DNA from 2 places in the Enterococcus sp. AMC2644 genome. Region 1 is predicted to be linked to the other one. Evidence: a T-box and tRNA genes for the amino acid it is inferred to sense, from the RefSeq annotation. Region 1 holds a T-box; the other holds one or more tRNA genes.
What was found. A T-box is a leader RNA that pairs with one kind of tRNA and senses whether it is charged. The one in region 1 lies ahead of argS (arginine--tRNA ligase), so its partner is inferred to be a tRNA-Arg.

Region 1 (7,551 bases):
CAGCTTTCCTCATCATTTAAAGCATAGCTTTTTGTTTCATCTGGAATAAATTCAGCTTTGGCTAATAAACTCATTGCACGCGCATGTGCATATTGAACATACGGTCCTGTCTCCCCTTCAAAACGAACGACTTCTTCTAAAGTGAAATCAAAGTTATTTAAGCGATCATTTTTCAAATCATGGAAAACAACTGCCCCTACTCCTACTTGCTTAGCGACCTCTTCTTTGTTTTCCAAGGTTGGATTTTTCTCACTAATTTGTTCTTTAGCTGAAGCAATTGCCTCGTTTAATACTTCTTCTAATAAAACAATTTTACCTTTACGTGTCGATAATTTTTTCCCATCTTTAGTAATTAGACCAAATGGAATATGGTACATATCATCTGCCCAATCAAAGCCCATTTCTTTTAATACAGCTTTTAATTGTTTGAAATGATAACTTTGTTCATTACCAACAACATACAATGATTTACCGAAATTATACGTACGCTTGCGGTAAATTGCCGCTGCCATATCACGTGTGATATATAAGGTTGCACCGTCTGATTTACGGATTAGTGCAGGATTCAAATCATAGTTTGCTAAATTAACAATCTCTGCTCCTTGGTCCTCTTTTAGCAAATGTTTTTCTTCCAACATTTCTACAACTTCATCCATCTTATCGTTGTAGAAAGCCTCCCCATTTAAGGAATCAAAAGATACTTCTAACATATCATAGATTTTATTAAATTCTTTCATTGATTCATCACGGAACCATTGCCATAATGCGATAGCTTCTTCGTCGCCATCTTCCAATTTTTTAAACCAAGCACGTGCTTCATCTTCTAAAGTTTTATCTTCTTCTGCTTTTTCATGGAAATCTACGTAGAGACGCAATAATTCAGTAATTGGCTCATTACGAACAGCTTCTTCTGACCCCCATTTTTTATAAGCTACAATTAATTTACCAAACTGAGTGCCCCAATCTCCTAGGTGATTAATACGAATGGGTTGGTAGCCCACTTTCTCTAAAATAAAGCCAATTGAATTTCCGATAACAGTTGAACGTAAATGTCCCATTGAAATTGGTTTAGCAATATTAGGAGATGACATATCGATTGGAACATTCGCATTATTTCCTTCATTACTATCACCAAAATGATTTTTTTCTTTCACAACAGCTGCTAAAACATTTTGACTAATTACCGCTTTATTCATAAAGAAATTCAAATACGGTCCGACTACTTCAATTTTTTCAAAAGATGAACCATCAATTTTTTCAGCTAAATCAGCAGCAATTTGTTGCGGGGCTTTACGATAAACTTTTGCCAAGGCAAATGCTGGAAACGCTACGTCTCCATGGTCAGCTGATTTGGGATTTTCTAGCAATTGTTGGACTTGTTCTAATGATAAATCTTCTTTGACAACATCAAAAATTGCTTTTGATACAATGTCTTTGTTATTCATAAATTATTTCCTCCTAAAATTAGTCTCATTGATTTTTTATGCGACAGCAAACAAAAAGTCCCTAGTGTAAAAAACACTAGAGACGAGAATTCCCGCGGTACCACTCTGATTGTTCGAAAAAATCGAACCCACTTTATCTGATAACGGTAGACACCGTTTGCTTAGCAAATTTTCACAAGTACGCTTCGCTTTTCTTCTTTTATTCGGCTTCCACCCTCCCGAATTCGCTAGTAAAAAAATAAAAAGTTACTCTCTTGATCACTAAATCATGTATGAAATGTACACTGATTATAGCAAATCTTTTTTTATTGCGCTAGTCTTGTGTTCAATTTTAACTATTTGGAATAAATAAGTGGCCTAAAGTTGCAGCCATAATTGCTTTAATTGAATGCATCCGATTTTCTGCTTGCTCAAATTGTTTAGCATGTTTCCCACGAAAGACTTCATCGGTAACTTCCATTTCACTTAAGTTAAACTTATCTTGAATACTTTGACCATAATCCGTCTCTGCATCATGAAAAGCAGGTAAACAATGCAGGAAAATCACTTGTTCATTCTGTGTTTTTTCAACCATTGCTTGATTGACTTGATAAGAAAGTAATAGTTCAATTCTCTCAGCAAATTTATCCTCTTCACCCATCGATACCCAAACATCGGTATATAATACGTCTGCATGTAAAACACCTTCATCTACATTCGCTGTCACTAAAATTTCAGCACCTGATTGTTGAGCATACTCTTTTGCTAAAGCAATTAACTGTTCGTCAGGCTGTAATTCTTTTGGCGCAACAATTCGAACGTTTGTCCCCAAAATAGCTCCTGTAATTAAAAGTGAACGGGCAACATTATTACGTCCATCACCACAATAGACGAGATTAATCCCCTTGACTTTACCAAAATTCTCTTGAATCGTTAAGTAATCCGCAATCATTTGTGTTGGATGCCATTCATCCGTCAGACCATTCCATACAGGGACGCCCGCATGTTCTGCTAAAGCTTCAACCACTGCTTGGCTTGAGCCACGATATTCGATACCGTCAAACATACTTCCTAAAACTTTCGCAGTATCTTCAACTGATTCTTTTTTCCCTAATTGAATATCGTTGGCACCCAAAAATTCCGGATGCGCACCTAAATCAACAGAAGCAACGGTAAATGCTGCCCGTGTTCGTGTTGAAGTTTTTTCGAATAGTAAGGCAATGTTTTTCCCTTCTAAATAACGATGAGCAATCCCTTGGTTTTTTAGTTTTTTCAAATGTTGGGATAAATCAATTAAATACTGTAATTCTTGTTGTGTAAAATCTTTTTCTGCTAAAAAACTTTTTCCTTGAAATTCCATCGTTTTCCTCCATCCAATTCAACCTACAGCTACTTTTATTTCTGTTCCAAACGAATCAATTGTATTACTGATAAACACTGATTTCACACCCGCCAATAGAGCTTTGTGCGCACTATCTAGTTTTGGTAGCATGCCACCAGTAACTACTTTTTCTGTCTTTAATTGAGAAATTTCTGCCACAGAAATTTCTTTTAACCATTCAGATTCTTTTTTTATTCCTGGAACATCTGTTAACAGATATAATTTTTCTGCCTTAATACTCGCAGCAACTTTACAAGCGACTTCATCAGCATTGATGTTTAACCATTGTCCAGATTCAGTGATTCCTAATGGTGCAATAATCGGGATATGCTTTTTTTCAATTAGGATGTTTAAAAGTTGACTATTGATTGCTGTTACTTCACCAACGAAACCCAATTTTTCTTCATCAATAACTTTCCCTTGAATTAATTGATCACAGCCAGCATTCACCCCCAGCGTAGGAAAACCTGCTTGTTGAAAATGTGTTGTAATCATTGGTTGCACTTGACCTAATAAAACCATCCGAGTGATTTCTAAGGTTTTTTCAGAGGTGACACGTAATCCCTGTTTGACTTCTACTTTAACGCCTAAAGTATCCATCATTTTTGAAATATAATGTCCTCCTCCATGAACAATAATCACACGATATCCTTGGTTTTGCCAAGAAGAAATTTTCTGAAAAAAAGCATCATTTAAATTATCTGAAGCAACACCGCCCATTTTTACTACTATTGTTTTCATATTCATTTCCTCCTATGTGTGATAAAGTGCATTAATTTTAACGTAATCATACGTCAAATCACAGCCCCAAGCCTGTCCAAATTGATCGCCATCATTTAGATACACGCTTATTTTAATCTCTTCTTCACTTAAATTTTCTTCCATTTGTTCTATATCAAATTCAAGTGGCTCGCCTGCTTTAAATACGGGGATTCCCGCAAGTTCAATCGTTACCTTTGTTGGATTAAATTCAACACCGCTATAACCAATTGCGCATAAAATACGCCCCCAATTTGGATCTTTACCAAAAATAGCTGATTTTACTAGCATTGAACCAACAATCGCTTTCGCAATCATTCGAGCATCGCTAGCGGTTTTTGCTCCAACTGTATCCACTTCAATTAATTTAGTTGCCCCTTCACCATCTTTTGCAATTAATTTTGCCAATTCTGTGAGTACAACTGCTAGCATTTCTTTAAATTGTTTATAGGCTGTATTTTTTTCAGTAATTTCTTGATTTTTAGCCAATCCATTTGCCATTACAACTACCATGTCATTGGTCGAAGTATCACCATCAACTGTAATTTGGTTAAAAGTCACCTCTGTCAACTCTTTTAATAAAGATTGTAACAATATGGATGAAATTGCCACATCCGTAGTAACAAAGCCTAACATTGTCGCCATATTGGGATGAATCATTCCTGAACCTTTACTGCATCCAGAAATCGTCACTTGCTGATTGTCAATAACTCCTGTTACAGTAATTGCTTTTTCAATCGTATCTGTCGTTAAAATAGCTTTTTGAAAATTTTCTGGTTGCTGATGATTCGATTGATGTAATAATTCAACTCCTGTTACAATTTTTGGCATCGGTAATTGATGGCCAATCACCCCTGTTGAAGCAACTGCAATTAAGGAAGAATCAATTCCTAATTTTTTGCCTGCTAAATTTTGCATTTGTTGTGCATTTATCAAACCTTCTTCGCCAGTACAAGCATTTGCATTTCCTGAATTTACAATAATCCCTTGAATTTTACCAGTCTGTATTACTTCTTTGCTCAATTTAATAGGTGCCGCTTGTACTTGATTTGTTGTGAAAACGCCAGCCACACTCGCTGGTACTTCTGAATAGATCCAACCTAGATCTAATTTTTTTCTTTTTAATCCACAATGAATGCCATCCGCATAAAAACCAATTGGACTAGCAATCGAACCTTTAATTTTTTCCATTTAGTTTATTCGCTCCTTACGGGAATAATGGTATTTGGGTTAACCCACAAGTCTCTTCAATTCCCGCCCATAAGTTAAAATTCTGAATCGCCTGACCAGCAGCACCTTTCATCAAATTATCAATGACTGCTACTACAGTTAGCGTTTGATTTTCTTCATTTAAACCAAAACCAATATCACAAAAATTCGTTCCTGTTACTTGGCGTATTTCTGGTAAACTACCAACTGGTTGTACACGGACAAACGGTTTGGTTTGATAGCTGTCAAATGCTTGTTGTATTTGCTCAATCGTTACATTTGGTTTGACTTTGGCATAAAGTGTCATAAAAATTCCACGCTTAATAGGAATCAAACTAGTTGTAAATTGAATAGTTGACAGTTGTGAATCGAATGTTTGTAAAAATTGAATAATTTCTGGAATATGTTGATGTTGATTTAACTTATACATCGTCATATTTTCATCAACTGTCACATAATGACTACTATCTGATAATTGCTTCCCTGCACCAGACAAGCCCGATTTACCATCTAAAATAATTGTATCCAAATCAATAAGTTGTTCTTTAATCAAAGGAACCAACGAAAGAATCGCTGCTGTAGCGTAACATCCTGGATTTGATATTAAATTCCCTTCAATTGCTGAAAACTCTGGTAAGGCATAAGTTGCCTTATCTACAATATCCTGTGTAGTAGGTACTTTGTTATACCATGTTTGATAACTTTCTAAATCTTTTAAGCGAAGATCACCAGATAAATCAATAACTGGAAAATCTTGTGCTACAAATTCATGGACTAAATCCTTACTAATTCCTGAAGGAGTTGCAAAAAAGACGAGATCATTATTTTCCATGATTTTTTCTGCATCGTATACTTCAACTTCTTGCTCGCAAAGCTGTTGTAGATGTGGATATAAGTCTGAAATTGAGTTTTTATGCATTGAATGACTATGTAATGTCCCCAATGTTAATGAAGGGTGTTGATGGATTAAACGTACCAACTCTATCCCTGTATATCCTGTTACGCCAACGATTGCTGCTTTCATCCTCTTCACTCCTTCTATAAAGTAATTAGAATTATAGAGAGTTATTCATTAAAGGTCAATGGTTTTTTATAAAAAAATATGTATTTTTTTGTAAAAATATGTAAAAAAGACGAATATTAACTACATTTTTATACAAAAAAAGTTATTTTGCCTAGACAAAATAACTCTTCCTATTATTTTTCTAAAACTTTAGTTAATTTTTCAAGACCTGAACTAATTTCTTCCTCAGAAATAATCAACGGTGGTAATAAACGCAAAGTATTTGCTCCTGCCCGTAAAGCCAACAGTCCTTCTTCTTCCAACTCTTCCAATATATCAGCCACAGAAACATCCGAATGAAGTTCAATTCCAATCATTAAGCCTTTACCACGGATTTCTTTAATCTTGTCTGATTTAATTTTATTTAAACCTGCAAATAGTTGCTGACTCTTTTGTTGACTAGTCATTAAAAATTCAGAAGATAAGTTATCTAAGATTTCACTTGCTACAGCCATTCCCAATTTATTTCCGCCAAAAGTTGTACCATGACTCCCTGGACCAAAGGCGTCACCCAAAGCCGTTTTTCCTAACATTGCACCAATTGGAAAACCATTACCCAACCCTTTTGCTAAAGTAAAAATATCTGGTTCGATATTAAATTGTTCAAATGCAAATAGGCTACCTGTACGACCAATTCCCGTCTGTACTTCATCAACAATCAATAAAATCTCTTGCTCTTGGCAAAGTGTTGCAATCTGCTGAATCCACTCTTGATCAGCAACCGTTACACCGCCTTCTCCTTGAATGAGTTCAAGCATAATAGCTGCTGTTTGGTCTGAAACTTGATTTTGTAAAGCTGAAAAGTCGTTATAAGGAACATAGCTAAAATCAGGAACTAATGGTTCAAAACCTTTATGAATCGCTGTTTGACCAGTCGCTGACATCGCGCCATATGTACGCCCATGAAATGAATTTGTAAAAGTAATAATTTGAGATTTACCGGTTGCTTTACGAGCTAACTTAATCGCCGCTTCATTTGCTTCTGCTCCTGAATTACAAAAGAAAGCTAAATAGTCTTTGTCTTGAATTAATTTTTCTGCAACAATTTCTTGCAAATGGTTTTCATAAAGATTCGGCGTATGCCAGATTTTTTGTGCTTGTTCTGCTAATACTTGATTTAAGTGAGTTTGATTGTAGCCTAAATTCATTACACCAATTCCACTGGTAAAATCCAAATATTTTTTTCCTTGATTGTCAGTTACATAACAACCACTGCCTTCCATAATCTCAAAAGGCTTTCTTGCATAATTTGAAAATAAATAATTTCCCAATATCAATCACTCCTAATTTGTATTAAAGTCTCGCCACTAACCAACCCCTTCTTAATTAGAAACGGATATTTTATTAACAAGATCTCATCTTTTGAATAAATATACACTTTTTATCCAACACACGCAACTATTCCTTATAAAATTTCAAAGCCATATCCTTGAATATGGTCTTCTAACATTTGTAAATATTGTTGAGCAATTGGCGATAATTCCTTTTGCTTATGCTTTAAATAGCCAATTGTCATTTCGTCTTTGATATTTAAAGGTACTGCAATAATCTTATCGTCATTTAATTTTTTACTCAAAACACCTGAACTAATTGTATAACCATTCACTCCAACCATCAGATTAAAAATAGTCGCACGATCACTGACTTTAATATCTTTACGATGCTCTAAAGTGCTTAAAATTTCTTCAGCAAAGTAAAATGAATTACGTTCTCCT
Region 2 (7,551 bases), 1.0 Mb from region 1:
GCATGTGCACGGTGAGCTGTACCGAACGCATCGTTTACAAATACGTCACCTAATGATGCCCAGTATTTACCTAATTCAGAATCATTTTTGCTTTCTTTTTTACCATCTACATCTTCAAAACGTGTGTTTTCAAAGACAACTACGCCACCGTCTTCTAAGTTGTTGATTGCAGCTTCTAATGCTTCACCACGAGTTTCAGGAACGAATGTTACTTCTTTACCAAGTAATTCGCCTAAACGATCTGCAACAGGTGCTAAAGATTTACCAGCTTTATCTTCTTCTGTTTTTACACGTCCTAAGTGAGAAAATAGAATTGCTTTTCCACCTTGGTCTAATACATAGTTGATTGTTGGCAAAGCCGCTTTAATACGTGTATCATCAGTAATTACACCATCTTTTAATGGAACATTAAAATCAACACGAACAAGAACTTTTTTACCTTTTAAATCAATATCTTGTACAGTCTTTTTAGCCATGAAATTGCCTCCTAATATGGGTCTTTCTCTTTAAAAAAAGCGGAGAAGCGCGTCGCTTCCCCGCTTTGATACTGCCAATTTTGATAATTAGATTATCTTATAAATTAGCGAAGTATTCTAAAGTACGAACTAATTGTGCAGTGTATGACATTTCGTTATCATACCATGAAACAGTTTTAACTAATTGTTTGTCGCCAACTGTCATTACACGAGTTTGAGTAGCATCGAATAATGAACCGAAAGTCATACCTACGATATCAGAAGAAACGATTTCGTCTTCAGTATAACCGTAAGATTCGTTAGCAGCTTTAGCCATCACTTCATTGATTTCATCAACAGTCACTTGTTTGTCTAAAACAGTTACTAATTCAGTTAATGAACCAGTAGCAACAGGAACACGTTGAGCAGCTCCGTCTAATTTACCGTTCAATTCTGGAATTACTAAGCCGATAGCTTTAGCAGCACCAGTTGAGTTAGGAACGATGTTTGCAGCAGCCGCACGAGCACGACGGAAGTCACCTTTAGGGTGTGGTCCATCAAGAGTCATTTGGTCACCAGTGTAAGCGTGGATAGTTGTCATTAAACCTTCAACAACGCCGAAGTTATCGTTTAATGCTTTAGCCATAGGAGCTAAGCAGTTTGTAGTACATGAAGCACCAGAGATAACTGTTTCTTCGCCTGTTAAGATTTCATGGTTTGTGTTGTAAACGATTGTTGGTACATCGTCTCCACCAGGAGCTGAGATAACAACACGTTTAGCGCCTGCAGTCAAGTGTTTTTCAGCAGCAGCTTTTGATGTAAAGAAACCAGTACATTCTAGAACGATATCTACGCCTAGATCGCCCCATGGTAATTCTTCAGGGTTGCGGTTAGCTAAAACTTTCACTTCTTTACCATTTACATTGAAAGAACCTTCGTGAACTTCAACAGTACCGTTGAAACGTCCTTGAGTTGTATCATATTTTAACAAGTGTGCTAACATTTTAGCATCTGTTAAGTCGTTGATTGCAACCACTTCGATTCCTTCTACATCTTGGATACGACGGAAAGCTAAGCGTCCGATACGTCCAAATCCATTAATACCTACTTTAACTGTCATTTAAGATTTCCTCCTTATGAAAATCAAAAAAATTTTATTTTAAAGGGTTGCCCCTCTTAAAATCTCATTTGCTGCAGCTTCATCTGTGATGAGCCACGTTTGTTTTGGTGCATTTTTCATATAAGCATGAATCGCTTTTGCTTTGCTTCTCCCACCAGCTATGGCGAATACGTAAGGGATATTCTGTAAGTCTCTTAATTGTAAACCTATCCGTGGGATTTTGTAAACGACTTGCCCTTCTTCATCGAAAAAATAACCAAATGATTCAGCTACTGCATTTTTACGTTTTAACATAAAAATCTCTTCTTCAGTCATTTTTCGCCGGGCAGCCATATGCAAGGCTTTTCCGATACTGTGGATGACACAGTTTGCTTCGCTTATTAAGTTTAGAACTTCTAAAATAGAAGGTTCTTGCATCAGTGAATTATATGTAGCGGTGCTTAATTGCTCTGGTACATATAAAGCACGATATTTTCCGTTGGTTTGAATTGCCATTTCAGCACTCACAGAATTTGCTTGTACACTAACAGCCTCTCCAATACCACCTCTAGCAGGTACGAATAAATTTTCTCGTTGTTCCGTTTCTAAGTTAGAAAGCTCGCTTGCAACTTGTGCCATAGTGGTTCCACCCATTACTGCAATAATGTTTTTCCCAGTTGGCAAATTTTCGTCCAATGCTTCGTTAAGAAGGTGCCCAAACTCGCTGATTACTTTTACTTGCTGATCGCTATCTCCACCTGTAATGAGGCAACGAGAGATACCAAAGTAACTAGCTAATCGCTTTTCAATCTGGTGCATTTCAAATAATTGGTCCATTGTACTCCCTAATTGATTATAAACATCTTCGCCCCTAGGCGTTAACATCATGCCACTTTTTGAAGCTTCAATCAATTTCAGTCGTTTCAATACATCCGTTTCTGTCCGCAACACACGCTCCGTCAAATCTAAACTCTCTGCCAACGTACGTCGACCAATCGGTTGCATCCAGTAAATATTTTGCAAAATTCGGTATCTTTCTTGAAGAACCGTCAAAATATCTGGAGCAATAGCTTCAATCAATTTTATTTCATCAAGCATATGCAACCTCCGTTGGACATTTTTTGTCCTAGATAGACTTAATATGACCCATGTGTTGTAAAAAAAAGCGAATTTACTTTTCAGTACCAATTCCTTACAAAAATAATTTTAGCATGTTCTTTTTTATTTATCAACTAATACTCAAAGAAAAACACAAAAATTACTTATTTTCCTGAATTCATCACAAAAAACAAAGGAATTTCACAAAAAAGTCATGAAACCCCTATCAGTGCTCATTTTTCATCGTACCGTTTACGTTTAGCCGACGATGGAATTTTTAATAAATCGCGATATTTCGCAACAGTTCTTCGTGAAATGTCTATTCCTTCTTCACTCAAAAGATCAACTAATTTTTGATCAGATAACGGTTTAACTTTATTTTCTGAATCCACTAATTTTTGCAAACGATGCTTGACATCAGTTGTCGAGTGCTCTCCTTCACCAGAAGATAATTTTTGACTAAAGAAATGCTTTAACTCAAAAACCCCAAAATCTGTCTCCAAATACTTGCCATTAACAGCTCGACTGACAGTTGATTCATGAATAGCTAATTCTTCTGAAATATCTTTTAAGATTAATGGTTTAATAGGGTGCTCTTTTTTTAAAAAGAATTCTTGTTGTCGTTCAACAATCGCTTTTCCCACATTATAAATAGTATCTCCGCGTTGTTCGACGGTTTTTTTCAACCATTCAAAAGCTTGCTGTTTTTCTTTAAGATAGTTTAATACTTCTACATCGCCACTTTGCTTCATTTGTTCAAAGTAATTTTGCTGAAACTTGATTTCGGGCATCCCGCTGCGGTTAGACAAAACTGTCACTTGTTGTTCTTCAACTTTAACAGTTAAATCAGGAATGATATACAAGCCTTCTGTTGAACCAAACACTGCGCCTGGGGTAGGGGTTAATGTTTGAATATAATCAAATACTTTTTGCACATCTGTTAAAGAGATGGCTAATTTTTTAGTGATACTTTCCCATTTTCGTTCAACTAATTCCGTGAAGTATTCTTCTAATATTAAATAAGCAATTTCTGGCGCATAATTGTCTCGCTCAGTCTGTAACATCAAACATTCCTGTAGATTTCTAGCACCTACGCCCGCTGGCTCTAATTGCTGAATTAATGTCAAAGCATCCAATAGTTGAATAGATGTCCCACCAGTTTGTTCAACCGCTTCATCCAATGCGATAGTCAAATACCCATTTAAATCAATATATTCTACTAAATAAAGAACAAGCGTCCTTAAATAAGTATCACGATAATTCAAATGAATTTGATCAATTAAATGTTCAAATAATGAAATTGTCGTATCAGGAATTTGATTTAAACGAGTCATTTCTGTACCTGTTGATGTGCGTGGCTTTGAGTAGTTTGAAGTATAATTAGGTTGAATTACATCAAGTAGTGGATTCTCTAATGCTTGATTATCAATAAACTGTGTCAGTTCTTCAGTAGAAAATTGCAAAATTTGAATGGATTGCTGTAACTTTTGCGTCATAGCAAGCTTCTGTGTTTGCTTTTGCTGTTGCGAAAACTGTTGTTCAAATTTCATTTTAGATTTCCCCTTGTTTTTTTTCTTAAAGTTCGCTAAACTATGTAAAGTGTTCAGCACCTTTAGTGTAGTGGATATCACGCAAGATTCCGGTTCTTGAGACAGGGGTTCGATTCCCTTAAGGTGCGTTCGTGTAACTGATTACATTATACTTGATACTACATTAAATGGCAAAATCCTATCGACTAGTCGTTTTTGACATACAAGTAGTGGTAATTTTATTGTATGCTTTAGACATTATGATAAATGCTGTAGCAGGCGAGTTAAAAGCTAGACTCCAAATTGGAATCTAGCTTTTAATTCGCCTTACCTAATTGGAGTCATTTACAAAAGAAAATATTCAAAATAAACTCTCTGAAAGAGTGATAATTTCGGCCACTATATACGTATCATTAGCTATACTATTACTTTTAACCTTTTTCATCTAGAAACATTTTATGTACTCGTTTTATTTTCCACTACTCTTAAACGCATTATTGTTTTTAGTCCTAAGTGTAGCTTCTTACTGGTTTGTCTTAAAAACCAAAGAGAATTAATTGAACAAAATTTGATTGATGATTGAGATCTTAGACAAAATTTTTCTTTTGTTTAAAACCACTCTTTGTTTATCAAAAAAACACTAAGTCACTACACCTTTTAAAAAGAAGGCAGACAAAATCATCTATATTTTTTCAGTAATTTTCTTGAAATTCCCCGGTCATTTTCTTTTTCAAGGAAACTATGTTATACTTAGGTAACGCGAAAGATATTTTTATGCGACACTTTAATTTGTTTTTAGGAAATTTATTCACACTGGCGTAACTACAGGGTTACAAGGATGTATTAGAGGTTAGGGAATACATCGTTTAAATGAGAAATAGTTAATTTTTAGTAATAGTTATAATTGATATCAACTTTAAAATAAACATATTGATTCGTCAGATAGCCTTCTCTTTTCTAGAGAGGGCTATCGTTCATTTCCAGAGTCTTTTAATTCACATAGATAAAGAGCACCCAAAAGCTTGTTAACAAACTTTTGGGTGCTCTTTTATGATTATAATTCTTCTTCCTCATCATCAAATTCATCGTCGTCATCATCGTCAATGATTGTTAAGTCTTCTTCAATACTTCCAGGAAGCTCTTCTTCATCATCGTCATTTGTAGCGCCGATTTCTTGTAAATCAGAGTTGTATGCTGAGATTTCTTCATCTTCATCGTCATCATCAAATAAATCATCATCATCTTCTTCATCCGTTAGATCTGCATCTTCTGGATCATCATCGTTGTAGTCAATTGCATCTTCATCATCACTAATAAAGGCATTTACTTTCTTACGTTTACGACGGCGTGGTGCATCTTCGTCATCTTCGTCAATTCCATGGTTTACTTCTTCGTCAATCGAATCAATGGCATACCATGAACGTAAGCCCCAACGATTATCACCTAAAGAAATGAAACTACCATCAATGTTTAAGTCTGTATAAAACTGCGCCAATGAATCACGAATATCACTATCAGATTTTCCTAAATAGGTTTGAATCTCATTTACTAAATCTGAAAAATCCATTACATCACCTTTTTGAGATAAAATTGCATGAGCAACTTCAATCATGGATAATTCGTTTCTATTTACACCTTCAAATACATTAATTTCCAATCGGGACACGTCCTTTCACAGTCTACGTCTAATCATACAAAAATGTTTGCAAAAAAGCAATTTATTCTGATAAAAAACATCAAAAATCAAGCAGTAAATTCTAATGAGAGTTTATACTCACCGATTTTATCGCCTGCTGTAAATAAATCGTAATCAATAGACACTTTTCCAGAAGTCGGCTGGTCTTTTAAACTAAAGTGAAGATTATTGGTGTATGTACTGAAAAACATCACGCCATATGGAGTTTGATAACTCGTATCTGCTTTTTCTCGATAAACAAATTTTAAACGCAGGCGCATCTCGCCTGAACGGATTAATTGAATGGTTCCATCTGGTGAAATTTTCATTGTAACAGGAATTTCGGACTGATCCTCTTGAACTTCTTTATAACGAATATAAAGTGTATCGCCCATCTTAACAACTTGCCCAGATAATTCAAATAAAAATTCTTGTAATTCATCATTTTGAGTTACTTCAGTCTTCAAACGAATGGCAACTGGTACTCCTTTAGTTAAATCCACGTTTTCCCCTCCTCTACTATTTCTTTTATATTGTTCACATTTTCAGCTTATTTGTCAATAAAACAAACTGTTTTGATGTTTTTCACGTGTTTTCAAAATATTTTCGTATATAATAAAAGAAAATAATTAATTAAAGAAGGGAATTTTCCATGAAGCAATTATTCGATCAAGCAATATTTACGGAAAACAATACGTATCTTCCCTTTGCCTTAACAGATGTCTTTATAGAGCATGCTAGTGAAACATCACAAGAAATGATTCACTTTTGGCAATGTGATCAAACATTTATTTTAGGAATGAAAGATACGCGTGTTCCCCATTTACAACATGGCTTAGCACAAGTTTTTCAAGACAATTACCTGCCAGTCGTTAGAAATTCAGGCGGACTAGGTGTTATTGCAGACAAAGGTATCTTAAATATTTCACTGATTTTTCCAAGAGAAGAACATACAACAACAGATAGTGCCTACGAACAAATGATGACGTTAACGCAACAAGCATTTCCTGAATTAAAAATTGCTGCTTATGAAATTAGCGACTCTTATTGCCCTGGAACGTTTGATTTAAGTGTTAACGGTAAGAAAATTGCAGGGATTGCTCAGCGTCGTGTCAAAAATGGCGTTGCAGTTATGATGTATCTCAGTGTTAATGGCAACCAATATCAACGTGGTGAAGTTGTTCGTAATTTCTATCAAGAAAGTCTTAAAGAAAAATTTGGTCAAGATGGTTATCCCGCTGTCGATCCAGCCTGTATGACAACTATTGAAGCAGCGTTGAAACAACCATTATCTATCCAGCAAACAAAAGAACGTTTCATTCAAACCTTAGGTATTCAATCTATCGCCACTGATCCGCTACAATGGGTCAAAAAAACAGTACATTCTGAATTACTCGAAAAAAAATTAATCAGTATGCAACAACGTAATTTACAGATAAAGGAGTTAAACGATGGCTATTCCCTATAAATTTCGGAAATTACCAATAGAAAAAGTATTTCGTGATCCCGTCCATCAATATGTCCATGTCCAGCATCAAGTAATCTGGGATTTAATTAATACGAAAGAATTTCAGCGTCTTCGTCGGATTAAACAATTAGGAACATCTTCATTCACCTTTCATGGTGCTGAACATAGTCGTTTTTCACATTCTTTAGGCGTCTATGAAATCACACGTCGAATTTGTGATGTCTTCA

Region 2: it has a tRNA-Arg gene. The T-box ahead of argS (arginine--tRNA ligase) is inferred to sense a tRNA for this amino acid. The anticodon was not compared.

Annotation. Positions count from the first base shown of each region.
Region 1 covers NZ_CM177095.1:2,579,900-2,587,450, reverse strand. Annotated here, with positions in the region: gene argS (arginine--tRNA ligase) at 1-1,445, opposite strand, end outside; T-box leader at 1,521-1,716, opposite strand; gene argF (ornithine carbamoyltransferase) at 1,777-2,784, opposite strand; gene argB (acetylglutamate kinase) at 2,803-3,546, opposite strand; gene argJ (bifunctional ornithine acetyltransferase/N-acetylglutamate synthase) at 3,559-4,755, opposite strand; gene argC (N-acetyl-gamma-glutamyl-phosphate reductase) at 4,772-5,797, opposite strand; gene argD (acetylornithine transaminase) at 5,971-7,113, opposite strand; gene AC4BC5_RS12590 (LysR family transcriptional regulator) at 7,242-7,551, opposite strand, start outside.
Region 2 covers NZ_CM177095.1:522,094-529,644, forward strand. Annotated here, with positions in the region: gene AC4BC5_RS02620 (phosphoglycerate kinase) at 1-476, opposite strand, end outside; gene gap (type I glyceraldehyde-3-phosphate dehydrogenase) at 574-1,575, opposite strand; gene AC4BC5_RS02630 (sugar-binding transcriptional regulator) at 1,615-2,652, opposite strand; gene rpoN (RNA polymerase factor sigma-54) at 2,886-4,202, opposite strand; tRNA gene AC4BC5_RS02640 (tRNA-Arg) at 4,259-4,330, shown strand; gene rpoE (DNA-directed RNA polymerase subunit delta) at 5,236-5,838, opposite strand; gene AC4BC5_RS02650 (YwiB family protein) at 5,925-6,359, opposite strand; gene AC4BC5_RS02655 (lipoate--protein ligase family protein) at 6,509-7,324, shown strand; gene AC4BC5_RS02660 (HD domain-containing protein) at 7,308-7,551, shown strand, end outside.